One region of the Cupriavidus sp. 2KB_3 genome, then DNA from elsewhere that is predicted to be linked to it. Evidence: predicted binding sites of a transcription regulator. Region 1 holds the regulator's gene; the other holds the start of a gene.
What was found. Region 1 encodes FliA, which starts transcription of late flagellar genes. Its sites were predicted from a motif close to CTAAAGTTTNNNNNNNNNNNGCCGNTA; they were not measured.

Region 1 (9,169 bases):
CAAGCTGCCCGAGGCCGTGGCGCTGATGAACGCGCCGGTGCAGGAGGCGCTGCTGCACCTGATGGAGCTGGTGCTCTACGTGTGCGGCGTGGTGTCCGGCTCGCTGCTGCTGGTGGTGGCGCTGGACGTGCCCTGGCAGCTCTGGACGTTCTACAAGAAGCTCCGCATGACCAAGGAAGAGGTCAAGCAGGAGCTGAAGGAAACCGATGGCGATCCGCACGTCAAGGCCCGCATCCGCCAGCAGCAGCGGGCCATGGCGCGTCGTCGCATGATGACCGAGGTGCCCAAGGCCGATGTGGTGGTGACCAACCCCACGCACTTCGCCGTGGCGCTGCGCTATGAGGAAGGCCGCATGGGCGCGCCGCGCGTGGTGGCCAAGGGAACCGAGGAAGTGGCCGCTCGCATTCGCGCACTGGCCGCCGAACATCGTGTGCCGATCCTGTCCGCGCCGCCGCTGGCGCGGGCGCTGCACCGGCACGTGGAGCTGGGCCATGAAATCCCGGCGGGCCTGTATACCGCCGTGGCTGAGGTCCTGGCCTGGGTCTATCAACTGAAACACTGGCACTACTCCAACGGTCCGCAGCCTTCTGGCCCGACGGAGCTGGTGGTGCCGGACGAACTTGCCGTACCGGAAGCCCGCGCATGAACGCACTGACGAATTTCTTCAACACCCCGGGCCTGCGCTCGGGCGCCCAGCTGAAGGCGCTGGCAGGACCGCTGCTGATCGTCATGATCCTCGGCATGATGATCCTGCCGCTGCCCGCGTTCGTGCTGGACCTGCTGTTCACGTTCAACATTGCGCTGTCCATCATGGTGCTGCTGGTGGGCATGTACACCCGCACGGCGCTGGACTTCGCGGCGTTCCCGGCCGTGCTGCTGTTCTCCACGCTGCTGCGCCTGTCGCTGAACGTGGCCTCCACGCGCGTGGTGCTGCTGGAGGGCCATACCGGCCCGGACGCCGCCGGCAAGGTGATCGAGGCTTTCGGCCACTTCCTGGTGGGCGGCAACTTCGCGGTCGGTATCGTGGTGTTCGCCATCCTGGTCGTGATCAACTTCATGGTGATTACGAAGGGTGCCGGCCGTATCGCCGAAGTGGGCGCGCGCTTCATGCTCGATGCCATGCCCGGCAAGCAGATGGCCATTGACGCCGACCTGAACGCCGGCCTGATCAACGAGGAAGGTGCCCGCAAGCGCCGTACCGAGGTGGCGCAGGAGTCCGACTTCTACGGCGCCATGGACGGTGCCTCGAAGTTCGTGCGCGGCGACGCCATCGCCGGCCTGATCATCATGTTCATCAACGTTGCGGCCGGCATGGTCGTGGGCATGGTGCAGCATGACCTGGATTTCGGCACCGCGGTGCACAACTACACGCTGCTGACCATCGGCGACGGCCTGGTCGCGCAGATCCCGGCGCTGGTGATCTCCACCGCCGCCGGTGTGATCGTGTCGCGCGTGTCGAACGAGCAGGACGTCGGCCAGCAGCTGACCGGCCAGCTGTTCTCGAACCCGCGCGTGATGTTCCTGACCGCCGGCATCATCGGTGCGATGGGCATCATCCCCGGCATGCCGCACTTTGCCTTCCTGCTGCTGGCCGGCGCGATGTTCTGGTTCGGCCGCTACATGCTGCGCCGGGACGCCGTGCAGGCCGAGACCAAGGTCCGCGAGGAGCGCAAGCCGGCCGTGGCCGCCGAGGCCGCTGAAGCCACCTGGGAAGACGTCACGATGGTCGACCCGCTGGGCATGGAAGTGGGCTACCGCCTGATCACGCTGGTGGATCGCGGGCAGAACGGCGAGCTGCTGGGCCGCATCAAGAGCATCCGCAAGAAGATCGCGCAGGACATCGGCTTCCTGGTGCCGGTGGTGCATATCCGCGACAACCTCGAACTCAAGCCCAACGCCTACCGCATCACGCTCAAGGGCGTGGAGATCGGCAGCGGCGAGGCCACGCCGGGCCAGTGGATGGCCATCAACCCCGGCCAGGTCAGCGGCACGCTGCCGGGCCCGGTCACGCGCGACCCCGCCTTCGGCCTGCCGGCGGTGTGGATCGACGCCAGCCTCAAGGAACAGGCGCAGGCCTACGGCTACACCGTGGTCGATGCCAGCACCGTGGTGGCCACCCACCTGAACCACCTGATCCAGATGCACGCCTCCGAGCTGCTGGGCCGCCAGGAGGTGCAGTCGCTGCTGGACCGCATCGCCAAGGAATCGCCGAAGCTGACCGAAGACCTCGTGCCGAAGACGATCTCGCTGACCGGCCTGCAGAAGGTGCTGCAGAGCCTGCTGGACGAAGGCGTGCCGATCCGCGACATGCGCACGATCCTCGACGTGGTGGCCGAGCATGCCACCAAGGTCAGCGACCCCACCGAACTCACGGCGCTGGTGCGCGTGGCGCTGGGCCGGGCCATCACGCAGCAGCTGTTCCCGAACAATGCCGACCTGCAGGTCATCAGCCTCGACGCCGGCCTGGAACGCGTGCTGACACAGGCGCTGGCCAACGGCGGCGGCATCGAGCCGGGCCTCGCCGACGCGCTGCTCCAGCAGGCGCAGGGTGCGGTGGGCCGCCAGGAGCAGATGGGTCTCGACCCCGTGCTGCTGGTGCCGTCGCCGCTGCGGCCGCTGATGGCGCGCTTCCTGCGCCGCACGCTGCCGCAACTGAAGGTGCTGTCGCATGCCGAAGTCCCGGACAACCGCAATATCCGCATTACCGCAATGATCGGCGGCGCGGCGTAAGGAACGAACATGAGCGTGGCAAAGTTTGTGGCGGCCAACGGCCGCGAAGCGATGCGCAAGGTGCGCGAGGCCATGGGTCCCGACGCCGTGGTGCTGTCCAACCGGGCCGTCGAGGGTGGCGTGGAGATCGTGGCGATGCGCGATGCCGACCTGGGCGCCGTCAGCGCCACGGCACAGCCGTACGCGCCATCATCACCATCCGCGCCGATGCTGGCGATGAGCCCGATGGGCTCGCTGTCACCGATGTCCCAGATCGCACCGGCCCCGATGGCGCAGATGCCGTCGATGATGGCCGCGGACGCCCCCGAGCCGGCCGCACTCGGCGACCTGCGCGGCGAGCTGGCCTCGATGCGCAGCATGCTGGAGCGCCAGTTCGCCGGCCTGGCCAACACGCCCGCCGGCGTGGCCGCTGGCGACCCGCTGCGCGAGTCGCTGTTCGAATGGCTCGTCAACGCCGGCTTCTCGGGCCAGCTCTCGCGCACGCTGCTCGCCCACCTGCCCGTGGGCACGGACCGTCCGGCCGCGATGGCCTGGATCCGCCAGGAACTGGCCCGCAAGGTGCCGGTGCTGGCCGATGAGGACACGCTGTTCGCGCAGGGCGGCGTGCTCGCGCTGATTGGCCCGACCGGCGTCGGCAAGACCACCACCACCGCCAAGCTGGCGGCGCGCTTCGTGCTGCGCCACGGCCCCGGCAAGCTCGCGCTGCTGACCACCGACCGCTTCCGGATCGGCGCGCACGAGCAGCTGCGCATCTATGGCGACATCCTCGGCGTGCCCGTGCACGCCGTGAAGGACGCCGCCGACCTGCGTTTCGCGCTGTCGGCCATGAAGGACAAGCACCTCGTCATCATCGACACGGTGGGCATGAGCCAGCGCGACCGCAGCCTGTCTGACCAGATCTCGATGCTGGCTGGCGTGCAGGCCCCGATGCAGCGTGTGCTGCTGCTCAACGGCGCCGCGCACGGCGACACCCTCAATGAAGTGGTGCACGCCTACCGTAACGACACCGCTGGCGACGCCGCCGGCATCGACGGCTGCATCATCAGCAAGCTGGACGAAGCCACCCACCTCGGCTCGGTGCTCGACGTGGTGATCCGTCATCGCCTGCCCGTGTTCTACGCCTCCACTGGCCAGCGCGTGCCCGAGCATCTCGAACTGGCCCAGGCCGATGCCCTGGTGGAACGTGCCTTCCTGACGCCGCGCCGTGGCTCGCTGTTTGCCGATGCCGATGTGGCGCGCCGCCAGGCCAGCGCCGCCGAGCCGGCCCAGACCGAGCGCGCCGGCGCCGACGATGTGCTGCGCTCGCTGACCGACAGCGCCAACGCCGTGGGCGTATGCGTGGAGGAACTCAACGGCGCGCAGTACGGCTTCGACGTGGCCCGCTCGCTGTGGCAGCAACGCGGGGCCGGTGCGCCGGCGCTGCGCCAGATGGCCCAGCAGGTGCGCCTGTCGATGTGCCGCGACGCCAGCCGCGCGTGCGACCGCTATGTACTCGCCGTAACCGGCACCGCCTCGCAGACCGTGCCGGGCCGCCGCGCCCCGCAACTGCTGCAACAGACGCTGTGGCTGGCCGACCGTGACGGCACGCCGCTGGCCACCACCGTGGTGCCCGCCGGCCGCACGCGCCAGTCGATGGCCGAGGCCGAGGCGGAAGCCGAAGCCGCTACCGTGCGCGCCACGCTGTCCGCTGCCCGCACCGTGGTCAACCTCAATGCCTCGCTGCCGTCCGCCACCACGCTGGCGCGCTGGCAGCAACTGGGCGAGCGCTGGGTGGCCGGCACGCGCAAGACCACGCGCGTGATTGCCGACGGCGCTGCCAACAAGCTCGACACCATCGCGGACACGCTCACCTTCCTCGCCATTGGCGACACCACTTGCCGCGACCGCGACGCCGTGCACTGGCTCGGCCACTGCATGGTGCGCGTGCCCGAAGGCCAGGTGCGCGCCGCCGCGCGTGGCCGTGGCCAGGGCGCCGGTGCCGAAGCCGGCACCGAGGCTTGCCTCGTGGTGTCCCGTCTGGTCGACCGCGAAACCGGCGACATGCTGTCCGTGGACTACGTGCTGTGCGATCCCGCGCTGGCCGACGTGGCCGCCCAGGTGGCCCGCTGGGCCCAGTGGACGCACCATGCGGAGGAGCAGTTCCGCACGCTGCGCCATGCGATGGAGCACTTCGCGCAGGGCAACGAGGGCGACGTTGAGGGCGATGGCGACACACTCGGCACGCTGGTCTCGGTGCAGCTTGGCCTGACCGCGCTGCGCCTGCAACACAACCCCACGCCGACGGCCCCGGCGTTCCTGTCGCGCCTGGCTGGCCGTGCCTCCGCCCGCGTCAACGCGCCGGTGTCCGGCGCCGTGCTCAACGAAGGCATGGGCCGCCTGCTGGCGCTGCTGGACGTGCTTGAGAACTATCCGGGCCGCAACGCGGCCCCGGCGCCGGCCTTTGACGACACGCCCGACGCGGCACGCCAGGCGATGGACGCCATCGGCGCGCGCCAACTGGCCCCGGCAGGAGAGTAAGCCTTGAACCTGATGGGCTCCGACCAGGCGGAAAGCCTGCGCCGCATGCTGGCACCGCGCGTTACCCGGCGTATCGCCGTGGTGGGCTGCGAGGCTGGCGCCGGTACCACCACCGTGGCGCTCGGCCTGGCCAACGCGCTCGCCATGCAGGGCGAACGCGTGCTGCTGGCCGATGAAGACCGCGCCGCCGCGCGCGCTATCCGGCTGGCCGGCGCGGCGCCGAAGGCCACGCTGGCCGATGTGCTGGGCGGACGGATGCCGTTCGACGCAGCGCTCGGCACCCGCGCCGCCAGCGGCGTGGCGGTGCTGCCGGCCGGCAACGTGCCCGCCGGCGCGCCGATCGACGACCGTGCCTTGCCAGGCATCCGCACGGTGCTGGTCGATGCGCAGTCGAGCGAGACCGGCGCGCTGTCGCCCATGGCCGGCGCGGCGCACAACTTCGTGATCGTGATGCGGCCCGAGGCCACGTCGATCACCGCAGCCTATGCCTGCATCAAGCGGCTGCACCATGAATTCGCATGCCGTCACTTCCAGCTGATCGTCAACATGGCGGACAAGGAAGCGACGGTGATGGCCCTCTCGCGCAACCTGGCCCGCACGGCGAGCCAGTACCTGGGCGTGGAGGCAAGCCTGGCGGGCTACCTGCCGCTGGATCCGCTGGTGGCGCGTGCGCTGCAGCTGGGCCGCTGCGTCGTGGAGGCCTATCCGGCCGCCGCGGCCACCGGTGCGCTGCGCCACGTGGCCAGCGGCATCGGGGCATGGCCGCTGCGCCAGGAAGCAGTCTCTCCGGGAATGGCCGCGGCCGTTCCCGCCTGACAACAGAACAAGAAGTCGCAACAACCGGACCGACACTCAGCCAGCCAGTCCGCCCCGCAGGCCACCATGCCAGGCGGGGCGCTGGCACCGAACCAAGTTCTTACCGAGAATTCCACCATGTATACGATTCAGGGAAAGCTCGAACAGGCAGGCGTGGTCAAGTCACATGCGCCGCTGGTGCGACGGATCGCGTTGCAACTGGCGGCCAAGCTGCCTGCCAGTGTCCAGATCGACGACCTGATCCAGGCCGGCATGATCGGCCTGCTCGATGCTGCCAAGCGCTATGAAGACAACCATGGCGCGCGCTTCGAGACCTATGCGAGCCAGCGCATCCGAGGCGCGATGCTGGACGAGGTGCGCGCCAACGACTGGCAGTCGCGCAGCCTGCGCCAGTTCACGCGCAAGATCGAGCGCACCCAGCGCGGCCTCGAACAGAAGCTCGGCCGCACGCCGATCGACTCCGAGGTGGCCAAGGAACTGGACATGCCGCTCGACGAGTACCAGGAGCTGCTCAACGAGGTCTACGGCTGCCAGCTGCTGCACTACGAGGACTTCGAGCGTTCCGGCGAGGAAGACTTCCTGGACCGCCACCTTGGCGTGACCGACGACGCCAACCCGCTGACCGTGCTGATGGAGTCCGGCATGCGCGAGGCGCTGATCCGCGCCATCGACAAGCTGCCCGAGCGGGAGAAGCTGGTGCTGTCGCTGTGCTACGACCAGGAACTGAACCTGCGCGAGATTGGCGCGGTGCTGGAAGTGACCGAGTCGCGCGTGTGCCAGATCCGCAGCCAGGCGATTACCCGCCTGCGCAACCAGCTGCGGGGCCTGTTGTAATGCGAGCCTGGCTGTCGATGACGGTGGCCGCGCTCTGCGGCTTCTTGCCGGCGATCCTGGCGGCGCAGGGCTTGACGAAAGCGACGCTGGAAATCGGCCCGTCGCGCCATGCCTGGACCGGCTCGGCGGTAGGCCCGATGATTGCGAACCGGGGCCAGCGCGCGCTGTCCGCGCCGATCGTGCCGGGCGGGGTGCTGCCCCAGTCGGCTGGCGTCATCACGGCGGTGCGCTGGCGCTACAGCTTCACACGCGTGCCGCCGCCGGACCTGCAAGCCTACCTCTGCAATGCCGACCGCTGCGTGATGCTGCCGGGCGCCGAGGGCAAGACCAACGCCTTCGTCGGCGACGATGCCAGCAAGGGCTTCGTGTTCGCCTTCCGCGTGCCGGGAAGCGGCGGTCTGGCGCCGTCGCTGCAAGGGCGCAGCAACGAGGTGACGGTCAGCTTCCGCTAACCGCCAGCGGCGCGTCCCCCGCACGTCCCCCGCACGTCCCCCGCACGTCCCCCGCATTTCCCATCTGCTGGCTCACGCCACGCGTGTGTGCGTGACGGCCACCACCTTCGCCCATCGCGCGATTTCCGCCTGCAGGAACTGCGCGAACTGGGTGGCGCTGTTCCCCACCGGTACCAGACCTTCCCCCTGCAAGCGCTTGCGCATGGCCGGCGCCGCTACGGCAGCGCGCGCTGCCGTCTCCAGCTCCCGCACCAGGTCCGGCGGCATGCCGGCCGGGCCGAGCAGCCCGTACCACGAGCTGTAGTCGAAGCCCGGCACGAGATCGGCAATCGGCGCCAGGTCCGGAAACGCCGCCAGCCGCTGCGGGCTGCTTACGGCGAGCCCCTTGAGCTTGCCGGCCGCCAGCAGCGGCTGCACCGTGGCCACGTTGCCGAGCAGCAGGTCGGCCTGACTACCCACCACATCGGCCACGGCCGGGCCGGCGCCCTTGTACGGCACGCTGACGATGTCGATGCCAGCCTCGTGCTTGAGCATTTCTCCCGCCAGATGGTTGGCGCTGCCCACGCCGGCCACGGCGATGCTCAGCTTGCCCGGCTTCGACTTCGCCAGCGCCACCAGCTCGCGCAGGTTGCTGACGCCAAGGTCCGGGCGCGACACCAGGATCAGCGGCGAACTGGCGATCAGCGAGATCGGCGTGAAGTCCTTGATGGCGTCGAACGGCTTCTTCTCGAACAGCGCCGGATTGATGGCGTGGCTGGTGTAGCTCAGCAGCAGCGTGCCGCCATCGGGGTCCGCCTTGGCCACGGCGATGGCCGCGATATTGCCGGCCGCGCCGCCCCGGTTCTCGACGATAAAGGGATGCTTGAGCCGCTGCTCCAGCTCCGCCGAGAGCGAGCGGGCAACGATGTCGGTACCGCCGCCCGGGGTAGCGCCGACGAGGACTTTCGTGACGGCTGGCGCTGCGCGCGCCAGACCCGGGGGCAGGATCAGCGCCGCCGACAGCAGCGCGAGGAAATCGCGTCGTTCCATGGCTTGTCTCCGTTTTTGTCTTTGTATTTTTCTGTGGGGGATGCCGGCGGCTAGGCCGTCGCGGCGGAGGCGGGCCGGGTGGCCGGTGCCCATGGCATCAGCGGCATGCCCAGCGCGGCGGCCTGGCGGCGCTCGTAGGCGTCGAACGCGACGCTGCGCGCGCTGCCGCGCAGGCCACCGCGCACCGCGCCCGCGCGGACGTCGGTGAAGTAGTCGGCCCACTCATCGGGCAGCGGCTGGGCGCCCGGCACGGCCAGCCAGAGCCGCAGCAGGTGGCGCTTGCGGTCGAACTCCTCGTAATCCTCGAAGTTCGTGCGTGAATGCACGGTGACGTAGTTGTTCAGCAGTTGCAGGTCGCCCTGCTCCAGCTGCATCGAGAAGCACAGGCTCGGGTCGGTCAGCAGGGTGTCCAGTTCGTCGAGGGCGGCTTCCTGGGCCGCCGTCAGGCGCGGCACATCGTCGAAGTCGCGCTGGGCGGCCACCACGTTCTTGCGATTGGTGCGCATGGCGAACGCCCACGGATGGTTGCCGAGGATGGTGCAGGCATAGTGCGGCGGCTGGGAGGGGTCCTGCGCGCCCTGGTAGCTGTAGTGGAACGGCGTGTGGAGCACGGCTTCGAGGTCCGGCCGGCGGCGCAGCATGGCGTCCCGCAGGGCGATCGAGCTGACCACTTTGCTCGCGCCGCCGGTACGGGCGGCGCGGCGGCACAGCAGGCCCACCACGTCGCAGGAATCGGTGTGGAAGTCGAGGCCGGCGTTGGTGTTGTAGCCCCGGCCGTTCTTGCTCTTGTA
Region 2 (9,169 bases), 150 kb from region 1:
GGTGCCGGCATCGGTATCGAACGTGGTCAGCGAGCCGACGGCCGTCAGGATGTTGTTGTACGCGGTGACAAAGCCCTGCACGGCGGCCTTGATGGACGCGTCGTCGCGCGTCACGCTCATGGTGGTGGTGCCCTTGGACTTCAGCGTCAAGGTCACGCCCTGGGCGGCGTCCACCACGGTGTTGCTCTGGCTCGTGACGTCGATGCCATTGATCTTCAGCGCGGCGTTGGCAGCGGCCACCTTCTCGGACATGCCGTTCGGCTGCGTGGCCAGGGCGGGGTCGTAGGCGACGATGTCGCTCACGGCGCTGTCGCTGGCGCTGATGCGCATGCCCGAATCCGTGCCGGTCTTGTTGGACGTCAGCACGATGTGGTACGGCGTGCCCGAGCCGTCGTTGATGATGCTGGCGGTCACGCCGATATTGGCCTTGTTGATCGAGTCGCGGATGCCTTCCAGCGAGGTGTCGGAGCCGATCGTCACCGTCTTGGTGCTGGTCGGCGTGCCGCCCGTGGCGAGGTCGGCGCCGAAGTCCACGGTGATCGTGCCGCCGCCGATGGCGGCCTTCTTGTCCGTTACCTGCTTCGAGACCAGCGATTGCGCCGCGGCCAGCGACGTCACGTCGATCTGGTAGCTACCCGCCACGGCGGTCGCGTCGGTGGTGGCGCTGAGCACGCTGTCCGAGGTCACGCTGGCCTTGACGGCGCTGTACGTGGCGGCGGTACCGAGCGTCTTGGCGGCGGCCGAGTAGGCATCCAGCACGCTCTTGATGGTGCCGTAGCCGGACAGCTTGGCCTGGTAGCTCTTGGCCTGGTTGTTGATTTGCGTCAGCGGGAGTTCTTCCGCTGCCTGGAGCTTGTCGAGCAGCGTTTGCAGCTCGAGGTTGGAACCGACACCGATGGAAGAGATTGCCATGTCTTTTTCTACCTATTGTTATTTGACTTCAACTGGGAGGTTGCAGATATCAGACGGCGTGGCTCACGAACAAGCCCTGGAGCTTGTCGATCGCGCGCGCCAGGCGCACAACGTCTTCATTCGGCATTTGCCGGATGATCTCGCCCGTCTCCTTGTCCACGACCTTGGTGATCACGCGGTGCGTCTGGTCGTCGATCTCGAAGCGCAGGCCGATGGAGGTGGTCTTCAGGACATCGACCAGTTCCTGCACTGCCGTGGCGGTCTCGGCAGGGGCGTCGCCGGAAGCGCCAGCGTCCGCCTGGTGGGCGGACTGGACGGGGCGAACGGCGCGCACCGTGGCGGTCGGCGCGGCGTGGGCCGGGGCGAGGGTCACGGTGTCGGCGGAAATGCGGGCCGCCGGAGTGGAAACGGGATTGGAAGATGCCATGGTCAGCTCCGTCCGGTAGGGCGTGTGGTTCTGCTTGGTGGAAACGCTTTGCAGGCAGTGGGCTGCCTGCAAAACATTCCGGCAAAAAAGCCGGGCCTTGCGGCCCGGCCTTCTTGCGGCGCGGCGATTAACGCAGCAGCGACAGCACGTTTTGCGTGGTCTGGTTCGCTTGCGACAGCACCGAGGTACCAGCTTGTTGCAGGATCTGCGCGCGGGTCATGTTCGACACTTCCGTTGCGTAGTCAGCGTCTTCGATGCGCGAACGCGAAGCCGACAGGTTGTTCACCGTCGTGCTCAGGTTGTTGATCGTCGATTCGAAGCGGTTCTGCACAGCACCGAGGCTCGAACGCAGGTTGTCAACCGTCGACAGGGCCTTGTCCAGCGTGGCCAGCGGGTTGGTCGTGGCTGCTTGTTGGAAGTCCGAAGCTTGCAGCGACGAACCCGTCAGCGTGAAGCCAGCGGTGGAACCGGACACCGAAGCGTCGGTCGGCTTGACGGCGATGTACATCGTAGTCGACGTGGCGGTACCGTTGCCAGCGAAGCCCTTCGACGACAGAGCGGCGTCGTCGGCGGCGGTCAGGCCGGTCATGCTCACTTGCACGAACCAGTTGCCGTTCGAATCCGTCACCACGGATTGCGAGTTGATGGCTGCCGAGGTGTTCAGGCCCAGGGCGCGCTGGATGTCAGCGGCGGCGATGCCGGTTGCCGAAGCAGCCGTCACCGGGGTGGCGGAACCCAGAGCCGTTTGAGCGGCGGCGGAACCGATCGAAGCCGTGGCGCCTTGCGGGCCGGCAACGCTGAAGCCAGCAACGCCGAGGGTCTTCGACGTGATTTGCTTCAGGGCGATCGAAATCGTTTCGCTGTCGTTGGCACCAACCTGGATCGACATGTTTTGATCCTTGGCCAGGACCTTCACGCCGTTGAACTGGGTCTGAGCCGACACGCGGTCGATTTCCGACAGACGTTGCTTGATTTCGTCCTGGATCGACTTCAGGTCCGAAGACGAGTTCGTGCCGTTGGCGGCCTGCACCGACAGTTCACGGACACGTTGCAGGTTGTTGTTGACTTCGCTCAGCGCGCCTTCGGTCGTTTGCGCGATCGAGATACCGTCGTTGGCGTTACGCGAAGCTTGCGTCAGGCCCTTGATGTTGGCGGTGAAGCGGTTGGCGATGGCTTGACCAGCAGCATCGTCCTTGGCGCTGTTGATGCGCAGGCCCGACGACAGACGCTGGATCGCGCTGTTCAGCGACGATTGCGACGTGTTCAGGTTGCTCTGCGTTTGCAGCGACAGAATGTTGGTGTTGATGACTTGCGCCATGGTACGACTCCTATTTGCAATGTTTTAGGCATTCCGGCGGGTGCCGTAACGTTGGCTGCCTGCGTTGCAGGGCGTAGAGTGCCTCCGTTGCAAGGGTTATCGACAGGGCGGTAGGAGACTTTAGAGTGATCTTTGCGAGAGTTTGCGGGCGGGGCCGGAAACCCCCGGCGTTATTGCGGATGCCGGCCGGCCCGGGGAACGAACGGGGCGCCGCCGGGACGGGCCGGCCAGGCCGCGTCAGCGCCGCTTGCGGGTGCGCGGTATATATAGACGCACAAAATCGGGCGACGCCTCGGCGTCCAGCACCGCCGCGTCGGCTTCCGGCGCGTGCGCCGGCGTCACCACGGTAATGGCGCGCTTGTAGACCACCGTCGGCGTGGGATCGTCGCCCGTCTTGCCCAGCAGAATCATGTAATTGTCCGAGGCCAGCACGATCCCGGTCAGCCGCGTGCCATTGGAGAGGTGCACGATGACGGTATTGCGGCTGGCGCTGTGGGCCGCAAAGTGCAGATGCTGCAACTTTCGGCTGGGACGGGGGACCTTTTTTTCCTGCTTCACAACTTCTCCGGAAGAGCCCGCGAGGGTTCTGGCGGCTGTCAACGGTCCGAGGACCAGGCGCATGGATCGAGGCCGCACTAAAAGTGACGGGTGGGGCGCTCTGATCCTGGCGTGATATGAAACATTCACTCTCGGAGCCGGGGCAGGGGCTCACCTTCATCACGATAGCGGGCGCGCCTACCGAGCGGTTGCATGGCGCCATCCGGCCGAGCGGTTCAGTCGGCCTTGCGAAGAGAGAAGGGGAATACTTCAGCCGGGAGGGTAACAAAGTTTTACAAGTGTTGACAAAGTCGGCTAGCAGACGAGGCCTAGAGGTAAAGCTCTATTTATTTTATTGATGCAGTCGGTGTGATTGAAGTCGCACCTTCGTTGTCAGGGTCTGACAGAAAGGCAACGCTTGCGCCGCAATCCGCTCGCGCTAAAGCTTTGCGGGACGCTGGCCGATAACTGCCGATATGCCCGAATGTGCGGTATGGCACGATATACGAGGCGAAAGTGCCGAATTCGCTACAGCCGCTATCAGGGTATTCCCTGATAGAAGCTTGATTTACACCTCATGTAAGCAGGTTTATATTCCTATGTTCGGACCGGTTTACCCCCGGTCTTTCACAGCAGTCCTGAAAGCCTACGAGCACCCCGCGCGTGGGCTTCTTTTTTTTGCCCTCGTCGTTTCGTCGCGGTCTGGTGCCGCAGTGGCCGTGGTCGGCCGGGCCGGAGTGCCCGGAACAGATTAGACGCCACTCGTTGATGCGGCAATTTGACGAACTACCGGCACTTTTCCCCCTATTTCGATTTTCCGCTCAAGAAGCGCACCGGCGCGCCCGATAGCGCTGGTGGCGACACCCGGTTTCCGGTGGATGCCAGACGACCGTCCGAACATCGAAAAAAGAGAGAAAGGTACGCTGAGATGGGCTTGCGAAACATGGGTATCGGAGCACGACTGTCCCTGGCATTCTGTGCGGTGGTGTTGCTGCTGGCGGCCGTGGCGGCCGTGGGCGTGACCGCGCTGCGCGGCATGAACGAGGCGATGCACCAGGCGGTGGAGCAGCGCCTGCTGCGCGTCATCGACCTGAACCGCGTGAAGGAGAGCGCGCTGATGATCGGCGTGCTGGTGCGCGACGGCGCGCTGACCGAGGACGTGGCGCTGGCCGCGCAGAACGCGGACAAGATCATGAAGATGCGCGAGGAAATGGGCGCCGGCCTCGATGCCTTCGGCAAGGTCGTCACGGCCGGTGGCCGCGCCGATTCCGTGGCGAAGTTCGGGCAGCTGACCGAGGCCCGCAAGGCCTACAACGGGCAGCTCGACCTTGTCATGCAGCAATTGCGCGCCGGTGACTTCAATAGTGCGCGCGCTGGCCTGATCGTGACGCTGCCGACCGCCCAGGCCGCCTACTTCGACAATCTCGACCAGTTTGCCGCGATGGGCCGGAAGTTGGCCGTCGACGCCGTGGGCGAGGCCTCCGCCCAATATGTCTTTGCCCGCAACCTGCTGATCGGCCTGGCGGCCGCTGCCGCCGTGATCGCCGCGCTGCTCGGCCTGGCCATCACCCGCTCGGTGACGCGCCCGGCCGGCCAGGCGCTGGACGCCGCCGAGGCGCTAGCCCAGGGCCGCCTGGGCCATCCCATTGCCGTGCGCACCCAGGACGAGATGGGCCGCATGCTCGGCGCGATGGAACGTGCCTTCGGCCAGCTTGGCGTGCTGGTGCGCGGCATCCAGCAGGCCGCCGGCTCGATCGACACGGCGGCGCGCGAGATTTCCATCGGCAATACCGACCTGTCCCAGCGGACCGAGCAGCAGGCGGCCTCGCTCGAGGAGACTGCCGCCTCGATGGAAGAGTTGACCTCCACTGTGCGCCAGAACGCCGAGAATGCCCGCCAGGCCAACCAGCTGGCGGTCAACGCCTCGGACGTGGCCACGGAAGGTGGCAGGGTGGTGCGCAGCGTGGTGGACACGATGGACGGTATCTCGAAGTCCTCCGCGCGCGTGGCCGAGATCATCAGCGTGATCGAGGGCATCGCCTTCCAGACCAATATCCTTGCGCTGAACGCCGCCGTGGAAGCGGCTCGCGCCGGCGAGCAGGGCCGGGGCTTCAGCGTGGTGGCGGCCGAGGTGCGCAGCCTGGCGCAGCGCTCGTCGTCGGCGGCCAAGGAGATCGGCGAACTGATCAACAGCTCGGTGCGTCAGGTCCAGGACGGCGCCAAGCAGGTGGAAGTGGCCGGCAAGACCATGGACGATATCGTTGGCGCCGTGCGCCGCGTGACCGACATCATGGGCGAGATCAGCGCGGCCAGCGAGGAGCAGACCGCCGGCATCGAGCAGGTCAGCCTGGCGATTACCCAGATGGAATCGGTGACGCAGCAGAACGCGGCACTGGTGGAGCAGGCCAGCGCGGCGGCCGAGAGCCTGATGCAGCAGGCCGGCGGGCTGGTGTCCGAGGTGGCGCGCTTCGACCTGGGCGGCGTGCGCGCCCCCGAGGCACGCGCGCCCCAGGCCGTGGTGACGGCTGCGCCGCGCATTGCCGCCCCTGCCAAGGCCAAGGCCCCGGCCCTGGCCGCGCCGGCACCCGCCCGCGTGCGGGCCATCAGCCGCCCGGCCGCGCCCGCGCTGCCGGCCAAGGCAACGACGGCCCCGGCACCCGCCCCGGCGCCGCGTGGCGCCCGCGCCCCGGTTGTGCCGGCTGCGGTGCGTCCGCCGGTGGCGCGCAAGGCGCAGCCGTCGGTGCTGTCCGCGCGCCAGCCGGTTACGCCCGCCAAGCCGCGCCCGGCGGTGACGCCGCAGCGCAAGGAGCCCGTGCTGTCCACGCCGGCCCGCCGCCGTCCCGCCGCCGCGCCCGCGCCTGCCATGGCCGAGGCCGGCGACTGGGAAACCTTCTGATCTGCTGATCTTCTGATCGACAGTAGCGGTCCTACCTTCAGGCGGCGCCCGGCGTCGCCCGGTGTCCTCCTGAAGGTAGCCTGTAAGCCACCTGTAGGCCATACGGCACTTCGGCAAGCGGGGCCGGCGGCATGCGCCTACAATACCGGCTCTCCTTGACCACACAAGAGCAGGCACGGCCGGTCGCGCCGCCGTCTGCCACGCAGGCCTTCCATGTCCGCCTCTCCAGTGCAGTCCTCCCCCCCGCAGCCCGCTCGCGCCCCAGATACCCCGCCGCCAGACGTACCCGTCATGCAGGTGCTGTTCGGCCTGATGCTGGCCATCCTGCTCGGGGCGCTGGAACAGTCGATCGTGGCCGTGGTGCTGCCGGACATCGCGCTCCAGCTGAACGGTTTCGAGGACATGGCCTGGGTGATCTCGGCGTACCTCGTGGCCTCCACCGTGGTGACGCCGATCTACGGCAAGCTGTCCGACGTGCTCGGGCGCCGTTCCGTCCTCTCGTTCTCGATCGTGCTGTTTCTGCTGGCGTCGATCTTCTGCGCCATGGCCACGACCATGCCAATGCTGATCCTCGCCCGCATCCTGCAGGGCCTGGGCGGCGGCGGGCTGATCTCGGTCTCGCAGGCGACCATCGCCGATGTGGTGCCGCTGCGCGAGCGTGGCCGCTACCAGGGCTATGTGAGCGGGGTCTGGGCCGTGGCGAGCATGGCCGGCCCGGTCATCGGCGGTTACCTGGCGCATTTCCTGTCCTGGCGCTGGATCTTCTGGATCAATATCCCGCTGTCCCTGCTGGCGCTGGTGGTGGTGCGCCGCGCGCTGCGCCACCTGCCCGTGGGCGGGCGCCGGCACCGCATCGACTACCTCGGCGCGCTGCTGTTCGGCGGCGGGCTCTCGGGCGTGCTGGTGTTCCTGACCCGTCTGGGGCAGGGCCACTCGCCGCTGGAACTCCACACCCTCGGCCTGCTGGCGGCGGGCGTCGTCGGCATGGTGCTGTTCGTCTGGCAGGAGCGGCGCGCCGTCGATCCGGTGATTCCGCTGTCGATGCTGCGCGTGCCCACGGTGGCCATCTGCTGCACCACGCTGTTCCTGTGCTTCTTCCAGCTGATTGCAATGTCGGTGCTGCTGCCGCTGCGCTTCCAGGTGGTGGGCGGCGCCCATGCCGACACCGCTGCGCTGCGGCTGGTGCCGCTAACGCTGGCCATTCCGTTCGGCGCCTATATCTCCGGGCGGCTGATGTCGTGGAGCGGCCGCTACAAGCCGATGCAGTTGGCCGGCTCGATCATCGCGCCGCTGGCCATCGTGGCGCTGGCGTTCATGCCGCCGCACGCCGTGATGGCGTCCGCGCTGGTGATGATCGTGCTCGGGCTCTCCATCGGGCTGCAACTGCCGAGCGGGCTCGTCGCCACGCAGAATTCGGTGCCGCCGCAGCAGGTGGGCATCGCCACGGCGCTGACCGCCTTCTCGCGACTGCTGGGCGGGGCGGTGGGCGTGGCCGTGCTGACCACGGTGCTGATCGCCCTGCTGCGCCATGGTGGCATGGCCGTGAGCGACCTGAGCGGCGGCGAGGATGTGCTGATGAGCATGTTCCGGCGCGCCATGGGTGCGGCCAGCGATGGCGACGCGGCGGCGGTGCGCGTGGCGGCCGAGCAGGCGTTCCGCACGCTGTTCCTGTTCAGCGCGGCGGTGTCCCTGATCGCCCCGTTCCTGGTGATGCGGCTGCGCGAGACCACGCTGCGCGGCAGCCCGGTGGCTGCTGCGGCCGCGGCCAGCGCGGCGGAGTAATTCTATTTAGCAGTCGTTCTACATAGCATCAAGCGCTGCGCGCCACGCGCCGCCGGGCGCGGGCCGCGAGCCCGGGGCCGAGTACCCAGCGCAAGGTGGGCGCCAGCGCGCCCATCGCCGGCACGGCCAGGGTCCGGCGCATCGAGCGCCGGTGCAGCCCGAGCGCCTCGCGGGCCCAGGGCGGCAGCAGTGCCACGCCGGCATCGGCCATGGTCCGCACGGCCGGCACCAGCAGCGGGTTGGCCACCGGCATCGCCATCACCAATCGCACCACTTCGCGCGTGCGTTCACTGTTAACCAGATAGGGGCGCTGGGCTTCCAGGTAGGCGTGCACCTCGGCGCGCGATCCTGGCACGTCGGGCGCGCCCAGCAGGGTGGCCACGGTGGCTTCCTCGGCGTAATACCGGTCCTGGTCGGCGGCCGATAGCGGGCCGACATAGCGCAGGTATCCCGCCAGGAAACTCGACACTTCGGCCACATGCACCCAGGTCAGCAGCGCGGGGTCGTCGGCGGCGTAGGGCTGGCCGTCCGGCGCCAGGCCGCTGATATTGGCGTGGATGCGGCGCACGCGCTCGATCAGCCGCATGGCGTCGGCGCGGCTGCCGTAGGTAGTGCCGGCGATGAACTGCGCGGTGCGGCCGAGCCGGCCCTGCATGTCGGTGCGGAAGGTCGAGTGGTCCCACACCCCGGCCAGCGCCAGCGGGTGCAGCGCCTGGAGCAGCAGCGCGCTGACGCCGCCGGCCAGCATCGCCGGGAAATCGCCATGCACGCGCCAGCAGACCGCATCGGGCCCGAACAGGCCGGGGTCGCCCGGCGGGTTGTCGTAGTCGATCGACAGGCCGGAGTTGCTGCGCGTCAGCGCGCGCACCTGCGCGCCGGCGTGGCTGCGCAGACGTGTCAGCAGGGGCGGGTTGGCGGATTCCGTGGGGGGGCCGGGGACGCGAGAGGACATGCCGCTGGGGCGCCTCCCTGGCGCCCGGGGCCACGGGTCAATGGGTGGGGGTCGGTGGATCAGTAGTAATGCAGGTCCGTGGCCTTGCCCCAGAATACACGGTACGCATAGACCGTGTAACCCAGGATGGTGGGCAGCACCACCGCCGCGCCGATCAGGATCACCGCCAGCGATTCCGGCGCGCTGGCCGCCTGCCAGATGTCGATCTGGTCCACCACCAGGTAGGGGAACAGGCTGTAGGCCAGGCCGTTGAACGCCATCAGGAAGATCACCGCCGTGCCCGCGAACGGCACCCAGCACCAGCGGTCGTTGCCGCGCGCATGCAGGTCGCGCATCTTGCGCAGC

Region 2: the regulator FliA is predicted to act here: its motif matches at 2,755-2,781, upstream of AB4120_RS08690 (FliC/FljB family flagellin).

Annotation. Positions count from the first base shown of each region.
Region 1 covers NZ_JBFRHD010000006.1:95,922-105,090, forward strand. Annotated here, with positions in the region: gene flhB (flagellar biosynthesis protein FlhB) at 1-646, shown strand, start outside; gene flhA (flagellar biosynthesis protein FlhA) at 643-2,730, shown strand; gene flhF (flagellar biosynthesis protein FlhF) at 2,740-5,247, shown strand; gene AB4120_RS07950 (MinD/ParA family ATP-binding protein) at 5,260-6,063, shown strand; gene AB4120_RS07955 (RNA polymerase sigma factor FliA) at 6,181-6,897, shown strand; gene AB4120_RS07960 (flagellar protein FlhE) at 6,897-7,349, shown strand; gene AB4120_RS07965 (tripartite tricarboxylate transporter substrate-binding protein) at 7,422-8,378, opposite strand; gene AB4120_RS07970 (TauD/TfdA family dioxygenase) at 8,429-9,169, opposite strand, start outside.
Region 2 covers NZ_JBFRHD010000006.1:250,882-260,050, forward strand. Annotated here, with positions in the region: gene fliD (flagellar filament capping protein FliD) at 1-912, opposite strand, end outside; gene AB4120_RS08685 (flagellar protein FlaG) at 962-1,339, opposite strand; gene AB4120_RS08690 (FliC/FljB family flagellin) at 1,467-2,657, opposite strand; gene AB4120_RS08695 (RNA chaperone Hfq) at 2,895-3,215, opposite strand; gene AB4120_RS08700 (methyl-accepting chemotaxis protein) at 4,138-6,090, shown strand; gene AB4120_RS08705 (MDR family MFS transporter) at 6,304-7,872, shown strand; gene AB4120_RS08710 (oxygenase MpaB family protein) at 7,901-8,824, opposite strand; gene AB4120_RS08715 (cytochrome d ubiquinol oxidase subunit II) at 8,884-9,169, opposite strand, start outside.